One region of the Streptomyces sp. NPDC037273 genome, then DNA from elsewhere that is predicted to be linked to it. Evidence: riboswitches for the same ligand, from Rfam matches in the RefSeq annotation. Region 1 holds a riboswitch; the other holds the start of a gene.
The links. A riboswitch is a leader RNA that binds a small molecule or an ion and turns the genes downstream of it on or off. The one in region 1 is predicted to bind S-adenosylmethionine.

Region 1 (4,253 bases):
GGCTCGAAGCCCTTCTCGCCGCGCTCGAACTGGGTGAGACGCGGGCGGACCAGATGGCCCCGGGAGAGCCGCAGCTGCGCCGTCCGGTAGATCGCGGCCGCCATCCGGCCGAGCGCCTGCCCGTCCTGGTGCCGGTGCTTGCGCACCCCGACGTCCACCTGGGCGAGCGCGTCCAGGCCCACCGTGTGCAGCGCGTCGACGAGGAGCCCCAGCTCCACTCCGTAACCGACCGGGAACGGCAGCCGTTCGAGCAGCGAGCGGCGCGCCGCGTACTCCCCGCCCAGCGGCTGGACGAAGCCGGCCAGCTGCGGCCAGTGCAGGTTGAGCAGGGGGCGCGCCACCAGCTCGGTCACCCGCCCGCCCTGGCCTGGCGTGTCTCCGAACGGCCGGTCGTACATGGCCTTCACGAACTCGACGTCCGGGTCGGTGAGCAGCGGGCCGACGATCCCCGTGACGAAGTCCGCGGAGAAGTCCCGCAGGTCCGCGTCGACGAAACAGACGACGTCCCCGCTCGTCACCATCAGTGAGCGCCACAGGACCTCGCCCTTGCCGGGGACGGCCGGTATTCGGGGGAGTATCGCGTCGCGGGCGACGACCCGCGCGCCGGCCGCCGCGGCGACCTCCGCCGTGCGGTCGGTGGAGCCCGAGTCGATCACCACCAGCTCGTCGACCAGCGGCACCGCCTCCGTCATCAGCTCCCGCCGGATCACCGCGACGATGTCGCCGACGGTCGCCTCCTCGTTCAGCGCGGGCAGCACGACGCTGACCTTCGTATTGCGCTTGGCGGCGAGGATGCGCTCCAGCGGCCGGTCCGCCACAGACCAGGACCGCCGGTCCAGCCAGCGCTCCACCTCTTCCAGCACGTGATCTCCATCTCGCGGTACGGACGGCCCGTCCAAGCTCCGGGGCCTTCGGTTACAGTCTTGAACAACGCGGATGCCCGATGCACGTCGGGGTGCCGACCGCGTCGGAGTGCAGGAACGAAAGTCCACCGCACTTCACAATCGAATACCGCTCATCCAGAGGGGCAGAGGGAAACGGCCCGTTGAAGCCCCGGCAACCCTCCAGTCGGTTACTCGTCCTCCAGCGAGGCTCCCGGCTAGGGAAGGTGCCAAATCCGTCTCATGACGAAAAATTCGTCATGGGAAAGATGAGGAGAAAGGGCCTCGCCTCCATGGCTGTACAGACCGTCGCTTCCGCCACCACCGTCGACCTCGGTCCCGCGTCCGGGCTTTCCTGTCGCGAATGCGGTGAAGTCTTCCCGCTCGGCCCGATCTTCGCCTGCGAACTCTGTTTCGGACCGCTCGAAGTCGCGTACGACCTTCCCGCCGGTGACCCCGAGGCGCTGCGCAAGCGGATCGAGGCAGGACCCGCCAACATCTGGCGCTACGCCCCGCTGCTGCCCGTCCCGGCCGACGTCGCCGAGAAGCCGAACCTGAACCCCGGCTGGACCCCGCTCGTCAAGGCCGACAACCTCGCCCGCGAGCTCGGCGTCGCCCCCGGCAAGCTCTTCGTCAAGGACGACTCCGGCAACCCGACCCACTCCTTCAAGGACCGGGTCGTCGCGCAGGCCCTCGAAGCAGCCCGCGCCTTCGGCTTCACCACCCTCTCCTGCTCCTCCACCGGCAACCTGGCCGGCGCCGTCGGCGCCGCCGCCGCCCGCGCCGGCTTCCGCTCCTGCGTCTTCATCCCGCACGACCTGGAGCAGGGCAAGGTCGTCATGGCCGGCGTCTACGGCGGCGACCTGGTCGCCATCGAGGGCAACTACGACGACGTCAACCGCTTCTGCTCGGAGCTCATCGGCGACCCGCTCGGCGAGGGCTGGGGCTTCGTGAACGTCAACCTCCGCCCGTACTACGGCGAGGGCTCCAAGACGCTGGCGTACGAGATCTGCGAGCAGCTCGGCTGGGTCATCCCCGACCAGCTCGTCATCCCGATCGCCTCCGGCTCCCAGCTCACGAAGATCGACAAGGGTCTCCAGGAGCTCATCAAGCTGGGCCTCGTCGAGGACAAGCCGTACAAGATCTTCGGCGCCCAGGCCGAGGGCTGCTCCCCGGTCTCCGCCGCCTTCAAGGCCGGCCACGACGTGGTCCGCCCGCAGAAGCCGAACACGATCGCCAAGTCGCTCGCCATCGGCAACCCGGCGGACGGCCCCTACGTCCTCGACATCGCCCGCCGCACCGGCGGCGCCGTGGAGGACGTGAACGACGAGCAGGTGGTGGACGCCATCAAGCTGCTCGCGCGGACCGAGGGCATCTTCGCCGAGACCGCGGGCGGCGTGACCGTCGGCGTCACGCGCAAGCTCGTCGAGGCCGGTGTCATCGACCCGAACCTCACCACCGTCGTCCTCAACACCGGTGACGGGCTCAAGACCCTCGACGCGGTGGCCGACACCTCCGGTGCGACCGTCACCATCCGCCCGAGCCTCGACGCCTTCCGCGACGCCGGCCTGGCGCTCTGACACCCGCCCGCTCCCCCGGTTCCCCGAAAGGTTTCGACGACATGGCCGTGAACGTCCGCATCCCCACCATCCTCCGCACCTACACGGGCGGTCAGTCCGAGGTCCAGGCCGAGGGCGCGACCCTCGCCGAGGTCATCGCCGACCTGGAGAAGAACCACACGGGCATCGCCGCCCGCGTCCTGGACGACCAGGGCAAGCTGCGCCGCTTCGTCAACGTCTACGTGAACGACGACGACGTGCGCTTCGAGCAGGGTCTGGAGACGGCCACCCCGGCCGGCGCGGGCGTCTCGATCATCCCGGCCGTCGCCGGCGGCTGCTGACGCCTATCGCGTCCCGTCTTTCTCGAATTGCCCCTTCCGCGCCTATAAGCGGAAGGGGCAATTCTGCATGGTTGAGCGGGGTAGAGTTGGGGAAGTCCCCTCCGCTGCTCATGCCGGACGCATATGAGAAAGCGTCTTCGCGCGACAAGAAGCAGCCAAAGTGCCTGCGCGTTGTGTACGTTGTGCGCCTTTTGCCGGGCCCGACTTGCCCCGTCATCCAGGGGATTCTCCCCAATTCCCCTTTCCGTCGCGCCGAGAATTCTCGCTCGAATGACCTGTTGCAGAGGGCAGTTGGGCAGATACATTCAGCGGCGGTCGACGCGTTCCGGCGCAGGGTCTGACCCGGGTCCGCGAAGTGCGGTCCCGCGCAAGGGCCAGTAATAGGGGAGTTAGGCATGGCTCAGGGCACCGTCAAGTGGTTCAACGCGGAGAAGGGCTACGGCTTCATCGCGGTCGACGGTGGTGCGGATGTTTTCGTCCACTACAGCGCGATCCAGATGGATGGCTACCGCAGCCTCGAAGAGGGACAGCGAGTCGAGTTCGAGATCTCGCAGGGCCAGAAGGGTCCGCAGGCGGACATGGTCAAGCTCGCCGTCTGAGCGCGGCGCGATCGGCCACCGACGCAACGCCGTCGAGGGGTCCGCATCCCTGAGGGGATGCGGACCCCTCGCGCGTTCCCGGAAGGTTCACCAGGGGTTCGGCGGGCTTGGCGTGGAGGTGCCCGAAACCCGAGAGTCGCTTGCACTCTCCTAGGGCGAGTGCTAATCATTGGCGTTAGCACTCGGAAGGTGAGAGTGCTTACGAGGATCGGGCAGATGAGGCCCGCGGCCAGGTGGGGCAAGGAACCGCCGGGCACGCAGGCCGTCCGTCGCGGGCATCGGCGCGGTCCTGGAGCGTTATCCACCCCATGTCCGGGAGGACCACTTCACATGGCCAAGATCATCGCGTTCGACGAGGAGGCCCGGCGCGGTCTCGAGCGCGGCATGAACCAGCTCGCTGACGCCGTCAAGGTCACCCTCGGCCCCAAGGGCCGCAACGTCGTCCTCGAGAAGAAGTGGGGCGCCCCCACGATCACCAACGATGGTGTCTCCATCGCCAAGGAGATCGAGCTCGAGGACCCGTACGAGAAGATCGGCGCCGAGCTGGTCAAGGAAGTCGCCAAGAAGACGGACGACGTCGCCGGCGACGGTACGACCACCGCCACCGTCCTCGCCCAGGCGCTCGTCCGCGAGGGCCTGCGCAACGTGGCCGCCGGTGCCAACCCGATGGCCCTCAAGCGCGGTATCGAGAAGGCCGTCGAGGCCGTCTCCGGCGCCCTGCTCGAGCAGGCAAAGGATGTCGAGACCAAGGAGCAGATCGCTTCCACGGCCTCCATCTCCGCCGCCGACACCCAGATCGGCGAGCTCATCGCCGAGGCGATGGACAAGGTCGGCAAGGAAGGCGTCATCACCGTCGAGGAGTCCCAGACCTTC
Region 2 (4,253 bases), on a different contig from region 1:
TGCCGGGCTGGGAGATCAACCTCTGGGGCCACACGCTGGTCCTGGGCGTGATGATCCCGCTGGCGATCTTCCCGGCGGTCCTCGCGGCCATCGCGGTGTACCCGTTCATCGAGTCCTGGATCACCGGCGACAAGCGCGAGCACCACATCGCGCAGCGCCCGCGCAACGCTCCGACGCGCACCGCCTTCGGTGTCGCCTGGATCACCGCGTACATGATCATGCTCGTGGGTGGTGGAAACGACCTCTGGGCGACCCACTTCCACCTGTCGCTGAACTCGATCACCTGGTTCGTGCGGATCTTCTTCTTCGTCGGTCCGGTCATCGCGTTCATCGCCACCAAGCGGATCTGCCTCGGCCTCCAGCGCCGCGACAAGGACAAGGTGCTGCACGGCCGCGAGTCGGGCATCATCAAGCGCCTGCCGCACGGTGAGTTCGTCGAGGTCCACCAGCCGCTCAGCCAGGGCGAGCTGCACCGCCTCACCGCTCACGAGCAGTACGACGCCGCGGAGCTTCCGCCGGCCGTCGACGAGAATGGTGTGGAGCGCAAGGTCGGCGCCCTGGAGAAGCTCCGGGTCAAGCTCAACAAGGGCTACTACGGCGGCGACAGCCAGATCGCCAAGCCGACGGCCGAGGAGTACAAGGAGATCCAGAGCGGCCACGGCCACCACTGATCACCTCGACCTCCTGATCACCTTCTGAGGTCGCCACGGCGAGAGCCCCGTCCATTCGATGGACGGGGCTCTTTGCCGTCCCTCCGGCTCGATAGGGTGGGACCGTATCCGTCACGATCACCAGGAGCTGCCATGAGCGCTGCGACCCCCGCTGGAGGACCTACGTCGGCGGGCCGCTCCTGGCCCGTCCTGCTGAACGGCCTGCTCGAAGGCAAGGACCTCACGGCCGACGACACGGCCTGGGCGATGGACCTCATCATGAGCGGCGAGGCGACCGACGCCCAGATCGCCGGGTTCATGGTGGCGCTGCGGGCCAAGGGCGAGACCGTGCAGGAGATCGTCGGTCTCGTACGGACCATGTACGCGCACGCCAACGTCATCGAGGTGCCGGGCCGGGCCGTCGACATCGTCGGCACCGGCGGCGACGGCGCCAAGACGGTGAACATCTCCACGATGGCGTCGATCGTCGTCGCCGGCACCGGCACGAAGGTCGTCAAGCACGGCAACCGCGCCGCCTCCTCCGCCTCCGGCTCCTCCGACGTCCTGGAGAAGCTCGGCATCAACCTGAACCTCACCCCGCGGCGGGTCGCCGAGGTCGCCGAGGAAGCCGGCATCACCATCTGCTTCGCGGTGAAGTTCCACCCCTCGCTGCGGCACGTCGCCGCGGCCCGCGGCCAGCTCGGCATCCGGACCACCTTCAACGTCCTGGGCCCGCTGACCAATCCGGCCAACGTAGGGGCCCAGGCCGTCGGCGTCGCCGACCCGCGGATGGCGCCGATCGTGGCCGGAGTCCTCGCCGAGCGCGGCAACTCGTCGCTCGTCTTCCGCGGTGACGACGGCCTGGACGAGCTGACCACCACCGGCACCTCCCGGGTCTGGGTGGTCCGGGACGGCTCCGTCACCGAGGAGCGCTTCGACCCGCGGGACGTCGGCATCGACCTCGTACCGCTGGAGGCGCTGCGCGGCGCGGACGCCTCGTACAACGCCGATGTGGCGCGCCGGCTGCTCGCGGGGGAGACCGGCCCGGTCCGGGACGCGGTGCTGCTCAACGCCGCCGCGGCGCTGACCGCCTTCGAGCCCGGCTCGGGCACCCTCGCGGAGCAGCTGGCCGCGGGCATCGCGAAGGCCGCCGAGTCGATCGACTCCGGTGCCGCCCGGCACTCCCTCGAGCGCTGGATCGCCGCCAGCAACGCCTGATCCGCGCGCTTCACGCCGGCCCCGGTCCAGCATGCGGACCGGGGTCTTGCGTTTCGGCGATCATGTGGCAGGATCTTCGGCAGGTCATGAGTGACAGCTGTGAAGCCCCGGCTTGCTGTCCGGCAACCCTCCGTCCGTGGCGGGGTGCCCCGGGTGAAGACCAGGCCGTAGGCAGCGAGGTCTACGGCAAGCGCGGACCCCTCGACACACCAGGGGTCCTGGTCTCTCGAGGAGCGTTTTCCGTGAGCAAGCGAATGCGATAGGGCGACTCCGCCCCTACTTCACCCTCGGAACAGGGTCACTTCCGCGTACCCGCGTACGCCTTCGACGTACCCACGCCGTCTCCGAGGCATCACCCGTACCCCGCCGCACCCGGCCGCGTACGGGATCCACCGAAGCCATTCCGCACCGCCCGCCGGGAGATACCGCCATGTCCGCACGCCCGAACGCCGCCACCGTCGAGTCCGCCGCCGCCGAGTCCGCCGACCCCTGCTGCGCCGCCCCGCTGCCCGTCCTCGGCCGGGACGTGACCGTCCCGCTCGTCACCGGCGGCGAGGTGACCTACGCGGCGCTCGACTACGCGGCCAGCGCCCCGGCCCTCCAGCGGGTGTGGGACGACGTCGCCGCGTACGCCCCGTACTACGGCAGCGTCCACCGCGGCGCCGGCTACCTCTCCCAGCTCTCCACCGACCTCTTCGAGAACAGCCGGGTCACCGTCGCCGAGTTCCTCGACTGCCGGCCCGACGACCAGGTCGTCTTCACCCGCTCCACCACCGACTCGCTCAACCTGCTCGCCCGGACCATCCCCGCCGACTGCGAGGTCTTCGTCTTCGAGACCGAGCACCACGCCTCGCTGCTGCCCTGGCAGGACGCCCGCGTCAGCTACCTCAACGCGCCCCGCACCCCCGCCCAGGCCGTCGAGACCCTGGAGCGCGCCCTCGCCGACCGTGACCCCTACGGCCCGGCCCTCGTCTGCGTCACCGGCGCCTCGAACGTCACCGGAGAGCTCTGGCCGGTGAAGGAGCTCGCCGCCGCCGCGCACGCCCACGGCGCCCGGATCGTCCTCGACGCCGCCCAGCTCGCGCCCCACCACCCCGTCTCCGTCAAGGAGTTGGACGTCGACTGGGTCGCCTTCTCCGGGCACAAGCTGTACGCGCCCTTCGGTTCCGGCGTCCTCGCCGGCCGCGCCGACTGGCTCCAGGACGCCGAGCCCTACCTCGCGGGCGGCGGCGCCTCCCGCAAGGTGGCCCGCCGCGCCGACGGCGGCGTGGACGTCGAGTGGCACACCACCGCGGCCCGCCACGAGGCCGGCTCCCCGAACGTCATCGGCGTCTACTCCATCGCCTCCGCCTGCAAGGCGCTCACCGAGGCCGGCTTCGACCAGCTCGTCGCCCGCGAGCAGCACCTCATCGACACGGTCCGCGCCGGTCTCGCCGAGGTCCCGGAGGTGCGCGTGCTCTCCCTCTTCGGCGACGACGCGCCCCGCGTCGGCGTCATCTCCTTCGTCGTCGAGGGCTGGAACAGCTCCCACTTCGCCGCCGCGCTCTCCGCCGAGTACGGCATCGGCGTCCGCGACGGCCTCTTCTGCGCCCACCCGCTGGTCCGCACCCTGCTCGGCAGCGACCCGCAGGACGTCGGCGAGTGCGGCGCCCCCGAGGCGGCCCCGGGGGAGCGCTCGCTCAACGCCATCCGGGTGAGCTTCGGCGCCGGTACGCCGGACGAGCACGTGGAGCGGTTCGTCAGCGCCGTGAAGGAGCTCGTCCGGGACGGCGCGCAGTGGAAGTACCGCACCGAGGACGGCCGCTGCGTCCCGGACCGCGGCTGATTGGTCACTCGTACGGGTGAAGGGGGCCTCCCGGACGGGAGGCCCCCTTCATATGTCCGGCGGTCCGGGTCTCAGGACTCCAGGCCGATGGCGAAGGCCGCCTCCAGGTCGTGCTGGGAGTACGTACGGAAGGCCACGTGCGTGTCGGTGGCCTCGACGCCCGGGATCTTGCTGATGCGACCGGGGATCACGTCCGCCAGGTCGTCGTGGCGGGGCACCCGGACCATCGCGATGAGGTCGTACGTGCCGGTCACCGAGAAGACCTCGCTGACGCTGTCGAGCGCGGCGATCGACTCGGCGATCTCGGGGATCCGGTCCACGCTGGTCTTGATGAGCACGATCGCGGTGATCACGGCTGGCTATCTCCCTCGGTCGCCGCGGCTGGTGCCTTCACTCTATCCCCACCCCGGTAGCACCCCCAGGCGTAGAGGAAGCCGACCGAGAAGCCCACCACGTGGGCCAGGTAGGCGACGCCGGGGCCCGGCCCCGCCGCGCGCGCGGCCAGCCACTGGAGCACGAACCAGAAGATCAGCACGATCCAGGCGGGGAAGCGCAGCGGA

Region 2: another riboswitch for S-adenosylmethionine. It lies ahead of ACZ7G1_RS06755 (aminotransferase class V-fold PLP-dependent enzyme); the one in region 1 lies ahead of thrC (threonine synthase).

What each region holds. Positions count from the first base shown of each region.
Region 1 covers NZ_JBVJVO010000014.1:143,715-147,967, forward strand. Annotated here, with positions in the region: gene ACZ7G1_RS30415 (glucosyl-3-phosphoglycerate synthase) at 1-863, opposite strand, end outside; SAM riboswitch class I at 1,013-1,157, shown strand; gene thrC (threonine synthase) at 1,151-2,461, shown strand; gene ACZ7G1_RS30425 (MoaD/ThiS family protein) at 2,503-2,781, shown strand; gene ACZ7G1_RS30430 (cold-shock protein) at 3,177-3,380, shown strand; gene groL (chaperonin GroEL) at 3,711-4,253, shown strand, end outside.
Region 2 covers NZ_JBVJVO010000002.1:344,377-348,629, reverse strand. Annotated here, with positions in the region: gene qcrB (cytochrome bc1 complex cytochrome b subunit) at 1-671, shown strand, start outside; gene trpD (anthranilate phosphoribosyltransferase) at 804-1,868, shown strand; SAM riboswitch class IV at 1,951-2,067, shown strand; gene ACZ7G1_RS06755 (aminotransferase class V-fold PLP-dependent enzyme) at 2,299-3,693, shown strand; gene ACZ7G1_RS06750 (Lrp/AsnC family transcriptional regulator) at 3,765-4,046, opposite strand; gene ACZ7G1_RS06745 (rhomboid family intramembrane serine protease) at 4,043-4,253, opposite strand, start outside.